4 regions of the Afifella sp. YEN Y35 genome follow, and region 2 is predicted to be linked to each of the others. Evidence: predicted binding sites of a transcription regulator. Region 2 holds the regulator's gene; each other region holds the start of a gene.
The links. The regulator PhoB, encoded in region 2, activates phosphate uptake and scavenging genes when phosphate is short. The targets are predictions, from matches to a motif close to TGTCATNNANCTGTCAT.
Positions count from the first base shown of each region.

Region 1: a site for PhoB is predicted at 2,258-2,274, ahead of ACK8CP_RS03390 (UDP-2,3-diacylglucosamine diphosphatase). Genes of this name have one in related genera too.
Region 3: a site for PhoB is predicted at 2,270-2,286, ahead of phnC (phosphonate ABC transporter ATP-binding protein). Genes of this name have one in related genera too.
Region 4: a site for PhoB is predicted at 2,350-2,366, ahead of ACK8CP_RS11185 (alkaline phosphatase). Genes of this name have one in related genera too.

Region 1 is NZ_CP180203.1:703,419-708,279, forward strand. Features, by position in the region: gene ACK8CP_RS03380 (OmpP1/FadL family transporter) at 1-1,227, shown strand, start outside; gene ACK8CP_RS03385 (SDR family oxidoreductase) at 1,391-2,167, opposite strand; gene ACK8CP_RS03390 (UDP-2,3-diacylglucosamine diphosphatase) at 2,319-3,119, shown strand; gene ACK8CP_RS03395 (glycosyltransferase family 4 protein) at 3,130-4,152, shown strand; gene ACK8CP_RS03400 (threonine/serine dehydratase) at 4,224-4,861, shown strand, end outside.
Region 2 is NZ_CP180203.1:2,738,638-2,743,498, forward strand. Features, by position in the region: gene pstB (phosphate ABC transporter ATP-binding protein PstB) at 1-436, shown strand, start outside; gene phoU (phosphate signaling complex protein PhoU) at 457-1,143, shown strand; gene phoB (phosphate regulon transcriptional regulator PhoB) at 1,161-1,856, shown strand; gene upp (uracil phosphoribosyltransferase) at 2,818-3,417, opposite strand; gene ACK8CP_RS13005 (phosphopentomutase) at 3,587-4,807, opposite strand; gene deoA (thymidine phosphorylase) at 4,807-4,861, opposite strand, start outside.
Region 3 is NZ_CP180203.1:116,941-121,801, forward strand. Features, by position in the region: gene ACK8CP_RS00540 (alpha-D-ribose 1-methylphosphonate 5-phosphate C-P-lyase PhnJ) at 1-108, shown strand, start outside; gene phnK (phosphonate C-P lyase system protein PhnK) at 117-893, shown strand; gene phnL (phosphonate C-P lyase system protein PhnL) at 897-1,601, shown strand; gene ACK8CP_RS00555 (DapH/DapD/GlmU-related protein) at 1,598-2,221, shown strand; gene phnC (phosphonate ABC transporter ATP-binding protein) at 2,355-3,233, shown strand; gene phnD (phosphonate ABC transporter substrate-binding protein) at 3,290-4,297, shown strand; gene phnE (phosphonate ABC transporter, permease protein PhnE) at 4,361-4,861, shown strand, end outside.
Region 4 is NZ_CP180203.1:2,345,593-2,350,453, reverse strand. Features, by position in the region: gene ACK8CP_RS11195 (ABC transporter ATP-binding protein) at 1-165, opposite strand, end outside; gene ACK8CP_RS11190 (hypothetical protein) at 171-611, opposite strand; gene ACK8CP_RS11185 (alkaline phosphatase) at 779-2,278, opposite strand; gene ACK8CP_RS11180 (2-hydroxyacid dehydrogenase) at 2,446-3,366, opposite strand; gene ACK8CP_RS11175 (molybdopterin-dependent oxidoreductase) at 3,399-4,861, opposite strand, start outside.

The DNA of each region.
Region 1 (4,861 bases), 2.0 Mb from region 2:
GCCGCCGCACTCATCGCGGTGACGACGAGCAGCATGGCGCATGCAGGCGCATTCGCGCTGCGTGAGCAGAGTGCTTATGGCCAGGGTATGGCCTTTGCCGGCATGGCCGCTGGGGGCAGCCTGTCGTCGATGTTCTGGAACCCGGCGACATTGAGCGCCGTCATGGGCTTCCAGAGTGAGAGCGTGATTTCCTATATCGCGCCGCGCTCTGATGTCGATGTTCTCTCGCCATTCCCGCAGAACGAAGGGGATATTGCCGAGAACGCGCCCGTGCCTGCTTCTTATTATGGCTACCGGGTGAACGACAAAATCATCCTCGGTCTCGGCATCAACGCGCCGTTCGGGCTTGCGACGAAATACGATTACAACTCGCTCGTGCGCACCAGCGGTATCGCGGGAACGACGGAAGTCTTCACGATGGCGGCCAACCCGGTCGTCGCCTATCAGTTCAACGACTATCTCACCGTCGCCGTCGGCGCAGTCGTGGAATATGCCAATGTCCGTCTGACCGGACAGGCGCTCCCGGTCTTCGGTGTCTCCGCACTCGACGATGCGGACGATTTCGGCTTCGGCATCACCGCCGGTATTCAGTTGAAGCCGATGGACGGTACGGAGATCGGTATCGGTTACCGCTCCCGCATCGATCATGACATCGAAGGTCCGCTCGTCACGCAGATCGGTACGTTCAATGTCGAGGCAGACGGCTTCGACCTGCCGGACAAAGTGAGTGTGGGTCTGCGTCAGCGCATCATGGATGGTTTCCGCCTGACGGCCGGCATCGAATGGGCGAACTGGAGCCGTTTCGAAACTGTGACGCTGAGCGGCGCGCCCGCTGCGATCCCGCTGGGCTTCGAGTATGAAGACAGCTGGTATTTCGCTCTCGGTGGCGAATACGACGTCAATCCGGACCTCACGGTGCGTGCCGGTGTGGCGCGTGAATTGTCGCCGAACGACAATGCCAACCGCTCCTTCCGCCTGCCGGACAACGATCGCTGGTGGTTCTCCGCCGGTGCGAGCTACCAGGCGACCGAGCGTTTCTCCTTCGACGTCGGCTATTCTTACATCACAGCGGACGATACCGATCTCGTTCCGGCGGCCGCCGGAGGCCCGCTCTCAAACGGACCTTTCAGCGGTACCTCGGATGGCTCCGTGCACATCCTGTCGGCGGCTTTGAAGATGAAGTTCGGCGGCCCGCGCACGGAAGAGCCGATCGTCGCCAAATACTGAGACTTCGTCGAAGTCCTGGAATTCGGAAGGGGCCGGGTGACCGGCCCCTTTTTTGTGGCTGCTGCTTTCGTGGTGGCGGGTCAAAGCGCAGCCGTTGCCGAGTATTCTTCCGTCTGGCCTTCCCCCCGGGTTTCGTGGATCGAGTGAGGCCGCGTCACCGCACTCAAAAAGCGACCGGGAGAAGGCCTCCGTCGACCCGGAAATTCTGTCCCGTGATGTAGCCGGCCTGCGCCGAGCAGAGGAAGGCGGCGAGCTCGCCGAATTCTTCCGGCGTTCCGAAGCGCCCCGCAGGGATTGCGGCGGCCTCGCGCTTTGCTGCCTCGTCCTCGCTGATGCCGGCTTTCTCGGCCTGCCAGGAGATCCCCGCGCGCAGGCGGTCCGTGTCCATCTTGCCGGGCAGGATATTGTTGATGGTGACGTTGTGGGGAACGAATTCGCGGCACAACCCGGCGAGGAAGGCCGTCAGGCCGGCCCGGGCGCCGGAGGAAAGGTCGAGCCCAGGGATCGGCATCAGCACCGACAGGGAGGTGATGTTGACGATCCGCCCGAAGCCGCGTTCGACCATGCCGTCGGCGACGGCCTGAATGAGTTCGATCGGTGTCACCATGTTCTGGGTGACGCCCTCCAACATGTCCGCTCGCGTCAGTTCGCGGAAGCCGCGGCGGGGCGGGCCGCCATTGTTGTTGATCAAGATATCGACGGTCTTTGCCGCGGCGAGGACACGTTGCTGCCCCTCACGGCTTCCGATATCGGCGGCGACCGCGGTGACGTCGGCGCCCAGACGGCGGAGGTCGCTTGCCGTTTCCTCCAGGCTCTCCTCGTTGCGCCCATTGATGACGAGCCGGCAGCCGGCTTTGGCGAGAGCTTCCGCGCAGCCTTTCCCCAGCCCGCGGCTTGAGGCGCATACGACTGCTGTCCGTCCTTCGATGCCGAGATCCATGGCTTTCTCCTATGTTTGTTGCCATTTTCTAGGGGGAGGCGGCTTTTCATTCCAGCGCGGGACGCCTTGCCGCAGCTTTGCGGCGGCCAATGTCACACAACTGATACCTGAATCGGGTTTTTCATGCTTGAAAGACATGGGAAGCACGGCGATGGCTCCGCCAAATCATTTCCGGACATTGTTTCTGTCGGACATTCATCTCGGCACGCGCGGATGCCAGGCCGAGCTGTTGTTGGAGTTTCTGAAGGTGCATGACGCCGAGACGATTTATCTCGTCGGAGATATCGTCGACGGCTGGCGCCTGCGCCGGGGCTGGTACTGGCCCCAGAACCACAACGACGTGGTGCAGAAGCTTCTGCGCAAGGGCCGCAAGGGCGCAAAGCTCGTCTATATCCCGGGCAACCACGACGAATTCTTGCGCGGCTATCTCGGCAGCCATTTCGGTGGCATCGAAGTGTGTGACAGCGTCATCCACGAGACGGCCGACGGACGCCGCTTCCTGATCATCCACGGCGACCAGTTCGACGTCGTCGTGCGCCACGCCAGATGGCTCGCCTTCCTGGGCGACTGGGCCTATGTCACGGCTCTCGCCGTCAACACCTACGTCAATCAGCTGCGGCGCGCTCTCGGCTTCTCTTACTGGTCGCTGTCGGCCTGGGCGAAGCTGAAGGTCAAGAACGCCGTGAACTTCATCGGTGCTTTCGAAGAAGCGCTCTCGGCGGAGGCGCAGCGCCAGGGCGCCGACGGGGTCGTGTGCGGGCATATCCACCATGCGGCCATTCGCGACGACAGCAATGGCATCAAATACGTCAATTGCGGCGACTGGGTCGAAAGCTGCACCGCGGTGGCCGAGCATCACGACGGGCGGATGGAGATCATCCGCTGGTCGGAAATCATGCGGGCCGCCCCTTTGAACGAGCTGCATCACGCTCCGACACCGGTTGCTGCCTGAGCATGATCCAATGAGGCTTGTCATTGTCACCGATGCCTGGTTCCCCCAGGTCAACGGAGTTGTGCGCTCGCTCAAGCGGGTCGTCGACATTCTGACCGAGGGCGGGGACGAGGTTACGGTGATCGCGCCGGAGCGCTTTTCCACGTTGCCGATGCCGACCTATCCGGACATCCGTCTTTCCGTGACGACGAAGACGCGTGTCGGCCGCATGATCGAGGCGGCGCGCCCCGATTGCATTCACATCGCGACCGAGGGTCCGCTCGGTTTTCTGGCGCGGCGCCATTGCCTGAAGACGGGGCAGCGCTTCACCACGAGCTACCACACCAAGTTTCCCGAATATGTGCGTGCGCGAGCGCCGGTGCCGCTCGGGGCGCTCTACGGGATGATGCGCTGGTTCCACAATGCCGCCGCCGGCTGCATGGTCGCGACGCCTTCTCTGGAGGCCGAGCTCACCGAACGCGGCTTCCGCAATCTGATGCGCTGGTCGCGCGGGGTCGATTCCCATCTCTTCCATCCGCGCCCGGGGGCCGATCTCGGATTGCCGCGCCCGGTGTTCTTGAATGTCGGCCGTGTCGCCGTGGAAAAGAACCTCGCGGCGTTCACCTCGCTCGACCTGCCCGGCTCCAAGGTCGTCGTCGGCGACGGGCCGGCCCTTGCCGATCTGAAGGCGCGCCATCCGGATGTGCATTTCCTTGGAGCCATGGAAGGCGAGGAGCTCGCCCATGCCTACGCGGCTGCGGATGTTTTCGTCTTTCCGAGCCTGACGGACACGTTCGGCAACGTTCTCCTGGAGGCGCTGGCCTCCGGTCTGCCGGTTGCCGCATTCCCCGTCACCGGCCCGAGCGATGTGATCGTGGAACCGGAGATCGGGGTTTTGAGCCAGGATCTGCGTGCGGCCGCTCTTCAGTGCCTCGATCTTTCGAGAGAGGCGGCGCGTGACTATGCGACGCGCTTCAGCTGGGATGCGAGCGTGCAAGAATTTCGCGAGAATCTCGTCAAGGCACAGGGACCGGACTGCCAGCTCGCCGCGTGACGTCGTAGAATAGCGGATACGATACTTTTCTACCTCTTCAAAGCGGATGAAAAAGGCCTTAAGGGCGATCCATGACCCTGCCGGTTTCTCTCAACGATATCGAGGCCGCTGCCACCCGCCTGCAAGGGCGTGCCATGCGGACGCCTCTCATTGCTGCGCCAGCTCTGTCGGAGCAATTCGCCGCCCGCGTCTTCCTGAAGCCGGAATGCATGCAGCGGACCGGCTCCTTCAAATTTCGCGGAGCCTACAATGCGCTGATGGCGGGGGGCGACGCCGCTGCGGGCGGCGTGGTCGCCTGCTCGTCGGGCAATCACGCCCAGGGCGTGGCGGAGGCGGCGCGTCTCGCAGGCGTGCCGGCGACGATCGTCATGCCGGAAGACGCGCCAGCGGTGAAGGTCAATCGCACGCGCGCGGCGGGCGCCCGCATCATCACCTATGATCGTGCGCGCGAAGACCGCGAGGAAGTGCTTGCGGACGTCATCCGCCGCGAGGGCGGCTTTCTGATCCATCCCTATAACGACACCAAGGTCATCGCCGGGCAGGGAACGATCGGGCTCGAGATCGCCTCTGAGCTTGCCAATATGCGGCTTGTGCCAGACATCGTCATGGTGCCTTGCAGCGGCGGCGGACTCGCTGCCGGCGTGTCGCTCGCGGTGACCGAGCGTGCCCCGAACTGCCGCGTTCTTGCGATGGAGCCTGAAGGCTTCGA
Region 2 (4,861 bases):
GCCGCGCATTCACGGCCTCGCCTCCGGCAAGCGCGACCTCGAAGAGATCGTCGCCACGAGCCTGCAGCGCGCCGGCCTCTTCAACGAGGTGAAAGACCGGCTCGACGAACCCGGCACCGGCCTCTCCGGCGGCCAGCAGCAGCGCCTTTGCATCGCCCGCGCGATCGCCGTGAACCCGGAAGTCATCCTGATGGACGAGCCGTGCTCGGCACTCGACCCCATCGCCACCGCCAAGGTGGAAGAGCTGATCGACGAATTGCGCGAGAACTATACGATCGTCATCGTCACGCATTCGATGCAGCAGGCGGCGCGCGTCTCGCAGCGCACGGCCATGTTCCATCTGGGTTATCTCGTCGAGGAGGGGCCGACGGACATGATGTTCACCAACCCCACCGACAAGCGCACCCAGGACTACATCACAGGCCGCTTCGGCTAATCGGGAGAGGAGTGAGCCCCGTGTCTGAACATATCGTCACCTCCTATGACGAGGAATTGCGGGAACTCGCCCGCTCCATCGCCGAAATGGGCGGTCTCGTCGAACAGCAGCTCGACGAGGCGGTGAATGCGCTGTTGAGCACCAATGCGCAGCTCGCCCAGGACGTCATCCTCGGCGACCGCCAGATCAACCAGATGCACTACCAGATCGAAGAGCGGGCGATCCTCGTCATCGCCAAGCGCCAGCCGATGGCCCAGGATCTGCGCGAAACCGTCGCCGCGATCCGCATTTCGCACGATCTGGAACGCGTCGGCGACCTCGGCAAGAACATCGCCAAGCGCGCGCTCGCCATCGAAGACCAGCGGATGAACCACCAGCTTCGCCGCGGTGTCGAACATCTGGCGAGCCTCGGCCTGCGCCAGCTCAAGGACGTGCTCGACGCCTATGGCTCGCGCGACGTGCAGAAGGCGATCTCGGTGTGGCGCTCCGACGACGAGATCGACGCCATGTATGTGTCGCTGTTTCGCGAGATGCTCACCTACATGATGGAAGATCCGCGCAATATCGGCATGTGCACGCATCTTCTCTTCTGCGCCAAGAACATCGAGCGCATCGGCGACCACGCCACCAACATCGCCGAGACGATCACCTATCTCGTCACCGGCAAACAGATGGAACGCGCGGCGACTGCGCCGTCCGCGGGCTGACGGAGTGAGCCATGCAGGTGCCCCGGATTCTCGTCGTCGAGGATGAAGAACCGCTGACGCTGCTTCTGCGCTACAACCTGGAGGCGGAAGGCTATTCCGTCGACACGGTGGGGCGCGGCGACGATGCGGAGCTGCGCCTTCTGGAAGAGGCGCCCGACCTCCTCGTGCTCGATTGGATGCTGCCGGGCCTTTCCGGCATCGAACTCTGCCGCCGCGTCAGAATGCGCGAGGCCACCTCAAAACTCCCCGTCATCATGCTGACGGCGCGCGGCGAGGAAGACGAACGCATCCGCGGGCTCGCCACCGGCGCCGACGATTATGTCGTCAAACCCTTCTCGGTGCCGGAGCTGATGGCACGCGTGAAGGCACTCCTGCGCCGCACGCGCCCGGAAATGGTCGCCGACAAGCTCGCCGCCGGCGATCTCGAACTCGACCGCGGCACCTTCCGCGTCTTCCGCGGGGGGCGCGAGATCCATCTCGGCCCGACGGAATTCCGGCTTCTGGAATTCCTGATGCGCAGCCCGGGGCGCGTCTTCACCCGCGAGCAGCTCTTGAACGGCGTCTGGGGCCGCGACGTCTATGTCGACGAACGCACCGTCGATGTGCATGTCGGCCGCCTCAGAAAGGCGATCAACCGCGGCCGCATGCGCGACCCGATCCGCACCGTCCGCGGCGCCGGCTACGCCCTCAACGAACAGTTCGTCACCACCTGATTTTTCCGGAAATCCGCGCAGCAGGCACCCTTCCTCTCCCCTCTGGGGAGAGGTGCCCGCGCAGCGGGCGGTGAGGGGTGGACGAAGAACGGATCTCGGCGCGGGATGAAAGCCCACCCCTCATCCGGCGGGCTTCGCCCGCCACCTTCTCCCCACAGGGGAGAAGAACGGGAGCGCTGCAACGCCCTTGCGGCGAGAAGCGTGTCCGCGCGGCTCCCGCACGAGGCAGCGAGAGCTTCTTCGTTGTGGCTTCGCACCAGCGAAGGCCAGAACGTGCTCTCATCAGTGCCGTCGCAATGACCCTTATCGCTGCGATTTCCGTGGCCGCTACGATTTCCGTGGCCGTTGCAATTGAGAACAGCGTCGGCTGGACCCTCCATTCCTCTCCCCTCTGGGGAGAGGTGCCCGCGAAGCGGGCGGTGAGGGGTGGACGAAGAACGGATCTCGGCGCGGAATGAAAGCCCACCCCTCATCCGGCGGGCTTCGCCCGCCACCTTCTCCCCACAGGGGAGAAGAACGGGAGCCCGCTGCAATGCCCTTGCGGCGAGAAGCGTGTCCGCGCGGCTCCCGCACGAGGCAGCGAGAGCTTCTTCGTTCGCCTGTGGCTTCGCACCAGCGAAGGCCACGAACGTGCTCTCATCAGTGCCGTCGCAATGACCCTTATCGCTGCGATGTCCGTGGCCGCTACGATTGAAGAACAGCGCCTGCAGCAGGCTCCATTCCTCTCCCCTCCCCTTTGTGCTTGGGGGGAGAGGTGCCCGCGCAGCGGGCGGTGAGGGGTGGACGAAGAACGGATCTCGGCGCGGGATAAAAGCCCACCCCTCATCCGGCGGGCTCTGCCCGCCACCTTCTCCCCAGAGGGGAGAAGAACTGGAGCGCGCTGCAACGCCCTTGCGTCAGATGCGCTCGTCATCCGCAAGGCGAGATGAAGAGCGTCCAGCAGGCACCCCGCCGAAAACCGCTATTTCGTCCCGTACATGCGGTCGCCGGCATCGCCGAGGCCCGGCAGAATATAGCCGTGATCGTTCAAATGGCTGTCGATCGCGGCCGTCACCACCGGCACGTCGGGATGGGCGGCACGGAAGCGCTCCACGCCTTCGGGCGCCGCCAGCAGGCAGACGAAGCGGATATCCTTCGCCCCGCGCTCTTTCAGGCGCTGGATCGCGGCGATCGCGGAATTTGCCGTCGCCAGCATCGGATCGACGGCGATGACGACGCGTTCGTGCAGATCTTCCGGCGCCTTGAAGTAATATTCCACCGGCTGCAGCGTCTCCGGATCGCGGTAGAGCCCGACATGGGCGACGCGGGCCGCCGGCACCAGATCGAGCATGCCTTCCAGGAGGCCGTTGCCGGCGCGCAGGATGGAGGCGAAGACGAGCTTCTTGCCGGCCAGGGTCGGCGCCTCCATCGTGGCGAGCGGCGTCTCGATGGTCGTCGTCGTCAATTCCAGGTCGCGCGTCGCCTCATAGGTCAAAAGTGCTGCAATCTCGCGCAACAGACGGCGGAAACTCGCCGTGGACGTGGCCTTGTCGCGCATGATCGTCAGCTTGTGCTGCACCATCGGATGATCGACGACGGTCACATCCCGTCTCGTTGAAGCGTCCACGCCCCTCTCCTTCTCGTCTCTTGTTCGTCGGCGGCTTCTGTCTCACCCTGGGTGAAATGGGTCACGGCACCGAGGTCAACCCGCCGCCTTGAACCGAAAGGCGATATTCACCGGCGATATCGCCTCAGATCAGGCTCGCGCCCGCGGCAAGAGGCGGCAGGGCGAGATGCGCCGACAATGTCTGGCCGACATCGGCATAGGTCGAAAGCTCGCCCGCCGGACGCCCTTCGATGCCCGGGCCGAAGGCCAGAACCGGCACGGTTTCACGTGTGTGGTCGGTGCCCACCCAGGTCGGGTCGTTGCCGTGATCGGCCGTCAGGATGACGAGATCGCCCGGCTTTAAGAGCGCAAAGAGCTCCGGCAGGCGGCGATCGAAGGCTTCGAGCGCCGCCGCATAGCCGGCCGGATCGCGGCGATGGCCGAAAATCTGGTCGAAATCGATGAAGTTGGTGACGATGAGATCGCCGTCCTTTGCCGCCCGCGCCGCCTCCAGCGTCTTGTCGAACTGGCTCTCGTTCTCCGGCGCCTTCAGCGTCTGCGTCACGCCGTAACCGGCAAAAATGTCGGAGATTTTTCCAATCGCCCAGACGTCGCGGCCCGCCTCCTTCGCCTCGTCGAGGAGCGTGCGCGCGGGCGGCGGCACGGAGAAATCCCGCCGGTTGCCGGTGCGCGCGAAAGTCTCCGCGCTGTCGCCCGTAAAGGGGCGCGCGATCACCCGGCCGATGCGGTACGGGTCGCAGAGCTTTCGCGCGATCCGGCAGGTCTCATAAAGACGTTCGAGCCCGAAAGCCTCCTCGTGCGCGGCGATCTGGAAGACGCTGTCGGCCGAGGTGTAGCAGATCGGCTTGCCGGTCTTCACATGCTCCTCGCCGAGTTCGGCGATGATCGCCGTGCCGGAGGCATGCGTGTTGCCGAGAATGCCCGGTAGTCCCGCTTCGGCGATCAGCGCTTCGGTCAGCTTGGCCGGAAAGGCCGGCTCCTCGGCCGGAAAATAACCCCAGGCCTCGCGCAACGGGCAGCCGGCGAGCTCCCAATGGCCCGTCGTCGTGTCCTTGCCGCGCGAGCGTTCGCGGGCAAAGCCCCAGATCGCCTCGGGTTCTGCAACCCGCTCGACACCGGCCGGATAGGCGCCCGACGCCGCCTCCGCCGCCCGGCCGAGACCCAGCCGGTTCATGTTCGGGATGATGAGCGGGCCTTGCCGCAGCCCCGCGCGGTCGGCCTCGCCGTTGGCGCAGCGCTCGGCGATATGGCCGAGCGTGTTCGCGCCTTCGTCGCCGAATTCCGCCGCGTCCTTCGCCCCGCCGATGCCGACGGAATCCATCACCAGGAAGAAACCGCGCGCCATCATTGCAGCCTTTCGACGATCAGAGGATTGGCCGAAACGGGTGTCTCGGCGATG
Region 3 (4,861 bases), 1.5 Mb from region 2:
GACAAGGGCGGACGCATGTTCGTCTGCTCCGACACCGATTTCTGTGAGGGACGGCGGGAGGAAGGGCATCGCGGTCACCTCGCGGCCGCCATGGAGGAGGGCGCATGAGCGTGCTGTTGGATGATGCGCCGCTTCTTTCCGTCGATGGGCTGACGCGCTTTTATGGGCCGCGCATCGGCTGCCGCGACGTCTCCTTTGACCTCTATCCGGGCGAAGTTCTCGCCGTCGTTGGCGAATCCGGCTCTGGGAAGACGACGTTGTTGAACTGCGTCTCCGGTCGATTGCCGCTTTCATCAGGCCGCGTCTCTTACCGTATGCGCGACGGCGTCGTGCGCGATCTTGCTGCGCTCGGCGAGGCGGAGCGGCGCTTCCTGATGCGCACCGATTGGGGCTTCGTGCACCAGAACCCGGCCGACGGTCTGCGCATGAACGTCTCGGCCGGGGCGAATGTCGGCGAGCGGTTGATGGCGATCGGCGACCGGCATTACGGCAAGATCCGCGGTTCGGCGCTCTCCTGGCTTGAGCGCGTGGAAGTGCCCGCCGACCGCATCGACGACGATCCGCGCGGCTTTTCCGGTGGCATGCGCCAGCGCCTGCAGATCGCCCGAAACCTCGTGACCGCGCCCCGCCTCGTCTTCATGGACGAACCGACGGGTGGGCTCGACGTCTCCGTGCAGGCGAGGCTCCTCGATCTCATCCGCGCGCTCGTTGCCGATCTCGGCATGGCGGCGCTCGTCGTCACGCACGACCTCGCCGTCGCCCGGCTCCTCTCCCACCGCATCATGGTGATGAAGGCGGGGGAGGTGGTCGAGGAGGGGCTGACCGATCGTGTCCTCGACGATCCGCATGCGCCCTATACGCAGCTTCTCGTCTCTTCGATCCTGCAGGTGTGAGCGATGCAGCCCCGTCTTGAACTCGCCGATGTCGCCAAGAGCTTCACCATGCATCTGCGTGGTGGCATCCACATTCCGGTCGTCGAAAACGTCTCCTTCACGCTCATGCCCGGCGAATGCGTCGTGCTCGGCGGGCCGTCCGGTGCCGGCAAGAGCTCGATCCTCAAGATGATCTATGGCAATTATTCAACCGATCGCGGCGCGATCCGTGTCGCGGGCAAGGGGGATGTGATCGATATCGCCACGGCCGATCCGCGGCGTGTGCTGGCGGTTCGTCGCGACACGCTTGGCTATGTCAGCCAATTCCTGCGCGTCGTGCCTCGCGTCGCCTCGCGCGATCTCGTCGCCGAGCTGCTCGTGGAGCGGGGCTGTTCCCCCGAGGAGGCGCTCGCCAAGGCCGACGCGCTTCTTGCCCGCCTCAACCTGCCGGAACGGCTCTGGCACCTGCCGCCCGCTACCTTTTCCGGCGGTGAGCAGCAGCGCGTGAACATCGCCCGCGGCTTCATTGCCGGCCATCCGCTCTTGCTTCTCGACGAGCCGACGGCCTCGCTCGATGCCAAAAACCGGGATGTGGTGATTGCCTTGATCGAAGAGGGAAAAGCTGCGGGCCGCAGCTTCCTCGGCATTTTTCACGACGCGGAGATGCGCGCCGCCGTGGCCGATCGTGAGGTCGACGTGACCGCGTTTGCCCCGAAAGCCGCTGCATGACGAAGCTTTCGGAGACGCCGTTCGTTGAGCCGGACGCGGTGGTGACCGACAGCCGGCTCGGGCGCTATACGGCGATTGGCGCGCGCACGCAGTTCCAGAACTCGTCCCTTGGCGACTACTCCTACATCACCGAGGACGGCAACGTGGCGCGCGCGACGATCGGCAAGTTCTGCTCAATTGCTCAGAACGTGCGGATCAACGCCTCCAACCATCCGATGTGGCGGGCGGGCCAGCACCATTTCACTTATCGCTCGAACGACTACTTCGACGATGCGGAAGCCGATGAGGGGCTTTTCGCCTGGCGCGAGGCGAACGCCGTCACGATCGGCAACGATGTCTGGATCGGCCATGGCGCAATCCTCTTGCCGGGCGTGACGGTTGGCGATGGGGCGGTCATTGCGGCCGGCGCCGTCGTCTCCCGTTCTGTCGGCGCCTACGAGATCGCCGGTGGCGTGCCGGCGCGGGTCATCAAGCGGCGCTTTCCCGAAGAGATTGCGGAGCGCCTTCAGAAGCTTGCCTGGTGGGACTGGCCGCATGCCTGCCTTCGCGCGGCGCTGGCGGATTTCCGGGTGCTTTCGGTGGAGGAGTTTCTCGCAAAGTACGAAGAAAAGGCCGTCTGATCAGTTGCTTGCGAGACCTCTCCCGAGGCTTTTCCAGCGACTTCGAAATGTCATGAAAGCGAAATCGAAGCGATAAGGTCGGCTGTTAGGGAACGGTTATCGATAAGCCCGGCAGGCCGGGCAGGTGAGGCCGATGCCCGTAACCGCTCCTTCGAATGTTCCTGCAGTTCGTGTCGAAAAGCTGTCGAAGCGCTACGGCAAGACGCTCGCCTTGCGCAATGTCAGTGTCGATGTCGCGCCGGGCGAGATGGTGGCGCTGATCGGCGCCTCCGGCTCCGGCAAATCGACGCTCATCCGCCATATCGCCGGTCTGGAGCGTGGCAGCGGCGATGAATGCCGCGTGACGGTGCTCGACCGCATCATGCAGGTGGACGGCCGTCTGTCGCACGATGCGCGCCGCATCCGGCGTGAGATCGGCGTCATCTTTCAGCAGTTCAATCTGGTCGGGCGCCTGTCGGTCCTGACCAATGTGCTCGTCGGCTGCCTCGGCAGCGTGCCGTCCTGGCGTGGAACGCTCGGCCTTTTCACGCGGGGCGAGCAGGAGAAGGCGATGCAGGCGCTTTCCCGTGTCGGAATTGCCGAGACGGTGCGGCAACGCTCGTCGACGCTCTCCGGCGGGCAGCAGCAGCGTGCCGCGATCGCCCGCGCGCTCGTCCAGGGGGCCAAGGTCATCCTTGCCGACGAGCCAATCGCTTCGCTCGACCCGTCATCCGCACGGCGGGTGATGGAAGCGCTCGGCGAGATCAACCGTGCCGACGGCATCACCGTCATCGTCTCCCTGCATCAGGTGGAATATGCGCGCCTTTATTGCCCGCGCACCCTGGCTTTGCGCGACGGTGAGGTCGCTTTCGACGGGCCGTCCGCGGCCCTGACCGACGATTTTCTTCGCGAGATCTACGGCGATGCGAGCGAGGAGCTCGTTCTTCCGGGCGCGCCGGCCGAGCAGCCGCAGCCAGTGAAACGCCCCGAGCCCGCCGTCGCCAAGATGGCCCGCCAATTGGCCGTGACTTGATCCGCCACGAGGCGGTGAACTCCCGCCCCCGCGGCGGAGCAATCGAGGAGTGAGACATGAACCGACTGACGAAAGGTATTGCCGCCGCCGCCCTCCTGGCTGCGTTCGGCACATCCGGCGCCTTTGCGCAGGATCAGAAGGAACTGAACTTCGGCATCATCTCGACGGAATCGAGCCAGAACCTGAAGACGGTCTGGGATCCGTTCCTTGAGGAGATGTCCGAGCAGACGGGCCTCAAGGTGAACGCCTTCTTCGCCTCCGATTATGCCGGCGTCATCGAAGGCATGCGCTTCGGCAAGGTCGATGTCGCCTGGTACGGCAACAAGTCCGCGATGGAGGCCGTCGATCGCGCCGATGGCGAGATCTTCGCGCAGACCGTCGATGTGGAAGGCAATCCCGGCTACTGGTCGGTGCTGATCACGCAGGCCGACAACGACAAGATCAATTCGCTCGACGACGTCTTGAAATGCGACAAGTCGCTGGATTTCGGCATCGGCGATCCGAACTCCACCTCCGGCTTCCTCGTGCCGACCACGTTCATCTTCGCCAAGAACAGCGTGACGCCGCAGGATTGCTTCAAGACGGTGCGCAACGCCAATCATGAGGCGAACGCGATGGCGACGGCCAACGGTCAGGTCGACGTCGCCGCCAACAACACGGAAAATCTCCGCCGCCTGGAAGTGACGGCGCCTGAAGCGCGCAAGAAGATCAAGGTCATCTGGCAGTCGCCGCTGATCCCATCCGACCCGCTCGTCTGGCGCAAGGATCTCGACGAGGAGACCAAGCGCAAAGTCTACACCTTCATCATGAGCTACGGCCGCCTCGGCACGCCCGAAGAGGTCGCCGGAGCGCGTGAAGTCCTCGAGGGTCTTGGCTGGGCGCCGTTCAAGCCGTCTTCCGATGCGCAGCTCTACCCGATCCGCATCATGGAAATCACCAAGCAGGAAGCGAAGATCGAAGCGGCCGACACGATGTCGGATGATGAGAAGAAGAGCGAACTCGAAAAGCTCGATTCCGAGAAGGCCGAGATCGAAAAGCTGATGGACAAGGTCCCGCAGGCCTGAGGCTGAAACCTTTGTTGATCTGGCGCCGGACCCTGGGTCCGGCGCTTTTCACTGGAGAGACGAATGGCGATAGCCACACAGGCTGAGAAGACGGTCTCGGTCCCCCCGCGCAGTTTCACCGACCGGCTCTACAGCTATCTCGTCTGGGGCGGCATCGCGCTGGTGCTGATCTGGAGCTGGGGGCCGGCCGAGATGGTGCGCTTCCTCAACCTCTTCACCGATGCCGGCAATATGGCCGACTACGCGGGCGGCTTTCTCTCACCGAACTTCCGTGACTGGCATTATTACGTCGAGGAGATGATCCTCACCGTGCAGATCGCTGTCTGGGGCACGGTGCTGGCGATCGTCTTCGGCATTCCCTTCGCACTTCTGTCGTCCTCGAACATCGCGCCGATCTGGATCGTGCAGCCGGTGCGCCGTCTGATGGATGCGACCCGTGCGATCAACGAGCTTGTCTTCGCCGTCCTCTTCGTCACAGCGGTCGGGCTCGGCCCCTTTGCCGGGGTGATGGCGCTTTTCGTGCATAATACAGGTATTATCGCGAAGCTCTTCTCGGAGGCCGTG
Region 4 (4,861 bases), 390 kb from region 2:
CACCAGTCCGGCGAGCGCGAAGAGAAGCGTAGACTTGCCCGCCCCGGACGGGCCGCGGATGGCGATCGCCGTGCCTGCTGCAACCTCGAAGGCATTCGCCTCGAGAATGGCCCGACCGGCATCACCCTCGACCCTGAGATGGGAGACGGAGAGGGAGAGTGTCATCGTCGTCAATCGCGGGCGTAATGCGATTCGACCGTGCGCACGCGGCTGACGAAGCCCGTCTCGGGGTCCTCATAGGTGCCGAGCTGGAGCCTGCCTGCCACGGTGATCGGAACGTTGTAGGGCACCACGTCGATGATGCGTTTGGTGTAGACGGCGAGGATATCGTCCGGCCATTCGGCTTCCGTTTCGCAGAACGGACAGACGGCCATCGGCCGCTTGGTGAGCACGAAGAAACGCGATTCCGCCTTGAGCGGCGGCGCCATATAGCCGCGCACTTCGATGCGCTCGTTCTCCATCGTCTGCGCGAGATCGGAGAAGGAGAGGTCCTTGTTGTAGAGGTCGCGCATGCGCAACGTCTCTGCGCGGGCGTGGGAAGGACCGAGGGCCAACGCTGCTGCCAGAGCGGCAAGCAGAGTGCGGCGGTCGATGAGGGGCTCGTTTGGCATGACGTCACCCTATCCGGGCTTTGTGACAGCTGAGAAAACCCGGAACGCCTGCGACACCGTTTTCCGGTGGGACGCACCTTTTCCGCAGCTTGTTATGCAAAGGGGCTCCGGCATTTGCCGGAGCCCCCGAGATCGAGATGCCGTCGTGCGGCGTCTGTGACAGCCGCCTATTCGGCGTTCGCCGCGTGGTTCATCACGTGGAAGATGTAGTTCTGCTCGATGACGCCATCGAAGAGATGCGCGAAAGGGCCGCGTGCCCACACCGCCACGTCCTCGCCGGAATGGCTTTCCGACGACATCGGGATCAGGGCCTGCTGCACATATTCGGAATCTTCCGCCTCTTCCTCGGTGAGGTCGGGGCGCGAACCGGAATAGCTCTTGTCGTCCTGCTCTTTCAGGACGGCGCCCGGGCCGTTCAGAAAGCCGATGACGGTGAAAGGCTTGCCGTCGTCGCCGAGAACCGGCTCGTCGGCATGTTTCACCTGGCCCTTGCCGATATCGTAGCAGAGCCCGAGGATCGGCGAGCCGCGCCCGCAATAGCCGTTGAAGGCGATCGAATGCTCATGGTCGGCCGTGACGATGATGAGCGTCTCTTCCGGATTGGTCATCTCGGCCGCAGCTGCGACCGCATTGGCGAATTCCACGCCGTCCGTCACGGTGCGGAAGGCGTTGCCGTCGTGATTGGCGTGATCGACGCGACCGGACTCGATTTCGAGATAATAGCCTTCGTCGTTCTTGGAGAGGTAGTCGATGGCCGTCTTGGTCATCTCGGTGAGAGACGGCTCGTCGGCCTCGGTGCGATCGTGCTCGTACTTCATGTGGCTGTCTTCGAAGAGAGCGAGCACCGGCGTTTCGCCGTCGAGATCGAGCGCCTTCGCGGTCTCGGTATTCCAGGCGTACTGGACGCCTGCGTCCTTGGCTTCATCGACGAGATTGTGGCCGTCCTTGCGTTTGCCCTTCTTGCCTTCTTCGTCGGTCACGGTTTCAGGCAGGAAATAGCGACGGCCGCCGCCCATGGCGAGGTCGACGACGCCCGCCTTCATCTGGTCGACAAGCTGCGTGGCGATATCGGTGCAGCCCTCCGGTGCTTCGCCTTCCCAGTTGCGGTTGGCCGTCTTGGCATAGGCCGCGGCCGGCGTCGCATGGGTGAGGCGGGCCGTGGTGACGACACCGACCGATTTGCCCATCTCGCTCATCAGCTCTGAGAAGAGCGTCAGCTTGTTGCCTTCTTCAGACGCGCATTCGTCCCAGACGGCATTTTCGCTCAGATTGATGGTGTTGAAGACCTGCTTCACGCCAGTGTTCATCGAGCCGGCCGTCGGTGCGGAATCCGGCGTCTGGGCGTTGATGTTGTAGGTCTTCACGAGCGCCACGTTCGGAAAGTCCTGATAGGCCTCGTAGGGCAGCACGTGCTCGGAGCCGTATTCGCCGTTCTGCTGGCCGGCATAAAGCCGAATGGCATAATTGGTGCCGACACCCATGCCATCGGCGATGAACAGGATGACGTTCTTGGCGCGATTGGTGTTCGGCTGATGCTCGAGCCGCTGATTGAGAGCGGCCTCCGCATCGGTGTACCAGCTGCTGTTGCTCTGGACGATGTCCTGGGCAAAGGCCGCGGTGGATCCGAGCGCGAGCGCTGCGGAAGTGAAAAGGATGTTTCGAAACACGACCGTCTCCATGCGGAATTCCTGCGGTCGCATTCCTTAACCAAGCCGGATGACAGCCAGACGATTGCTGGGTGACAGCCCGACGACGCTCGAATGGGCTGTGTTTCTGCAGGTCTGAGCGGCGTTCGCCACGCGCGCTTCCTCCGGGGACGCCGCTGCGGCAAGCCTCAGCCGCGGTCGACCAGACCGTGAGGCGGCAGCCCGTCGCGGACGCGGCGGAGATTTTCTGCCACGACGCGGGCGCCGGTTTTGGGATCGGCACAGGTCGCGACGTGCGGCGTCAGGATCAGGTTTGTCGTGTCCCAGATCGGATTGCCGGCATCCGGCGGCTCGTCCCGCACCACGTCGAGCGTCGCGCCGGCGAGATGGCCGCTCTCGAGGGCTGCAACGAGGTCGGCTTCGACGAGCTGCGCCCCACGGCCGACATTGATGAAACGGCTCCCCGCCGGCATGCGCGCGAAGAAGGTCGCATCGTAGAGATCCCGCGTCTCCGGCGTGAGGGGCAGGATCCCGACGAGGATCTCGTTGCGGCCGAGGAACGCGTCGAAGCCGTCCTTGCCGTGGAAGCTCGTCACGCCCTGCAGCGATTTTTCGCTGCGCGACCAGCCGGCGACGTCGAAGCCGAAAGCGGCGAGCGCTTCTGCGACGGCACCGCCGAGGCCCCCGAGACCGAGGACACCCACCCGGCGTTCGGCGGCGGGCGTGCGCGGCACCTCTTCCCAGTATCGCGCGCGCTGCCACTTCGCGAAGACATCGAAGCTGCGGTGATAGTGGAAAACCGCGTGGAGGACGTATTCGATCATCCCGGCCTTCTGGCCGGGCTCGATGAGCCGCACCACCGGCAGACTGGCAGGAATGTCCGGATTGGCGACGATCTGGTCGGCGCCGGCGCTCAAGAGATGGATGCAGCGAAGATTGGGGAAGAGCTCGAACGCGCGGGGCGGGATCTGGAAGACGAGGAGGGCGTCGATCTCGCTCGGATCGCCGACCTCGGGCCAGACCCTGAGCTCCGCCCCTGGGAGCTCGGCGGCAAGCGCCTCGCCCCAGGCGACCGGATCGGCGGTCTGACTGTGAAAGAGGATGCGCATGGCTCAAACCGTCGGAGAGGTGGGACGGCGTCTCATCCGTGTTTCTTCGTGGCACCTGATGAAGGATGCGCGGCAAAGGCGGGCGGGTCGAAGGCGGTGATCTCCGGGACCTCCCCTTCGAAGCGTTCGACCTCGACGAGACAGGACTGGGCGCTCGGCCCCTGGCCGAGGCGCGACGTCCCCTCATCGCGGGTGAGGACGTTGGGATTGCCATGCTTGTCGAGGCTGTCGGGCGCACCCGGATCGAGCGGATCGTACCAGGCGCCGGTGGAGAGCTGGACGACACCCGGCCGCAGCGTATCGGACAGCCGGACGGCAGAGAGACAGGCGCCGCGGGCGTTGAAGACCCGCACGACGTCGCCGTCGGCAATGCCCCGTGCGGTAGCATCGTCCGGATGCATGCGCATCGGCTCGCGGCCGTGCAGCTTGTGGGCGCGCGAATGGCTGCCGGAATCGTACTGGCTGTGGAGTCGCGTCTTCGGCTGGTTTGAGAGGAGATGGAGCGGGAAGCGGGCTGCCGCGGGGCTCCCCAGCCATTCGCGCGGTTCCAGCCATGCGGCGTGTCCCGGGCAATCGTCGTAACCGAAGCCGGCGATCGTCTCGGAAAAGAGCTCGATGCGGCCGGAAGGGGTCGGCAGCGGGTTCGCTTCCGGTTCGTCGCGGAAGTCGTCGAGAAGGTTGCGATCCTTTGCCGGCGCAGGAAAGAGGCAGAGCCCTGCACGCCAGAACGTCTCGAAATCCGGCAAATCGAGGCCGGCTTCGCTGCCTCGCTGGCGTGCGATCCCGTAGAGATGGCGCAGCCATCCTTCTTCGTCCCGACCGTCCGTGAACGCCTCTTCGACTCCGAGGCGGGCGGCAAGCCCGGCGAAAATGGCGAAGTCGTCGCGTGCCTCGCCCGCCGGTTCGGCGATGCGATGCGAGGCGGAAATGAACCGGTCGCGGCTTGCGGCTGCGATGTCGTTGCGTTCGAGCGCGGTCGTTGCCGGAAAGACGATGTCGGCATGGCGAGCGAGCGGGTTCCACCAGGATTCGTGCACGATGATCGTCTCCGGCCGCTGCCAGGCGCGGCGCAGACGGTTCAGATCCTGATGGTGATGGAAGGGATTGCCGCCAGCCCAGTAGACGAGCCGAATGTCGGGATAGCGGCGGCGTTCGCCATTGAAATCGTAGGCTTCTCCGGGGCCGAGAAGCATGTCGGCGATGCGGGCGACGGGGATGAAGTCGGCGACCGCGTTGTTGCCCTGCGGCAGCGACGGCCAGGACATTTCCGGCACATCGTTGCCGATGCCGTTGACGGAGGCATAGCCGAAGCCGAAGCCGCCGCCCGGCAGGCCGATCTGGCCGAGCATGGCGGCGAGCGTGATGGCCATGAAATAGGGCTGCTCGCCGTGATCGGCCCGCTGCAGCGACCACGCCATCATGATGAAGGTGCGCGTGACGGCCATGCGCCGGGCGAGGGCGCGGATCGTATCGGCGGGAATGTCGGTCCGCGACG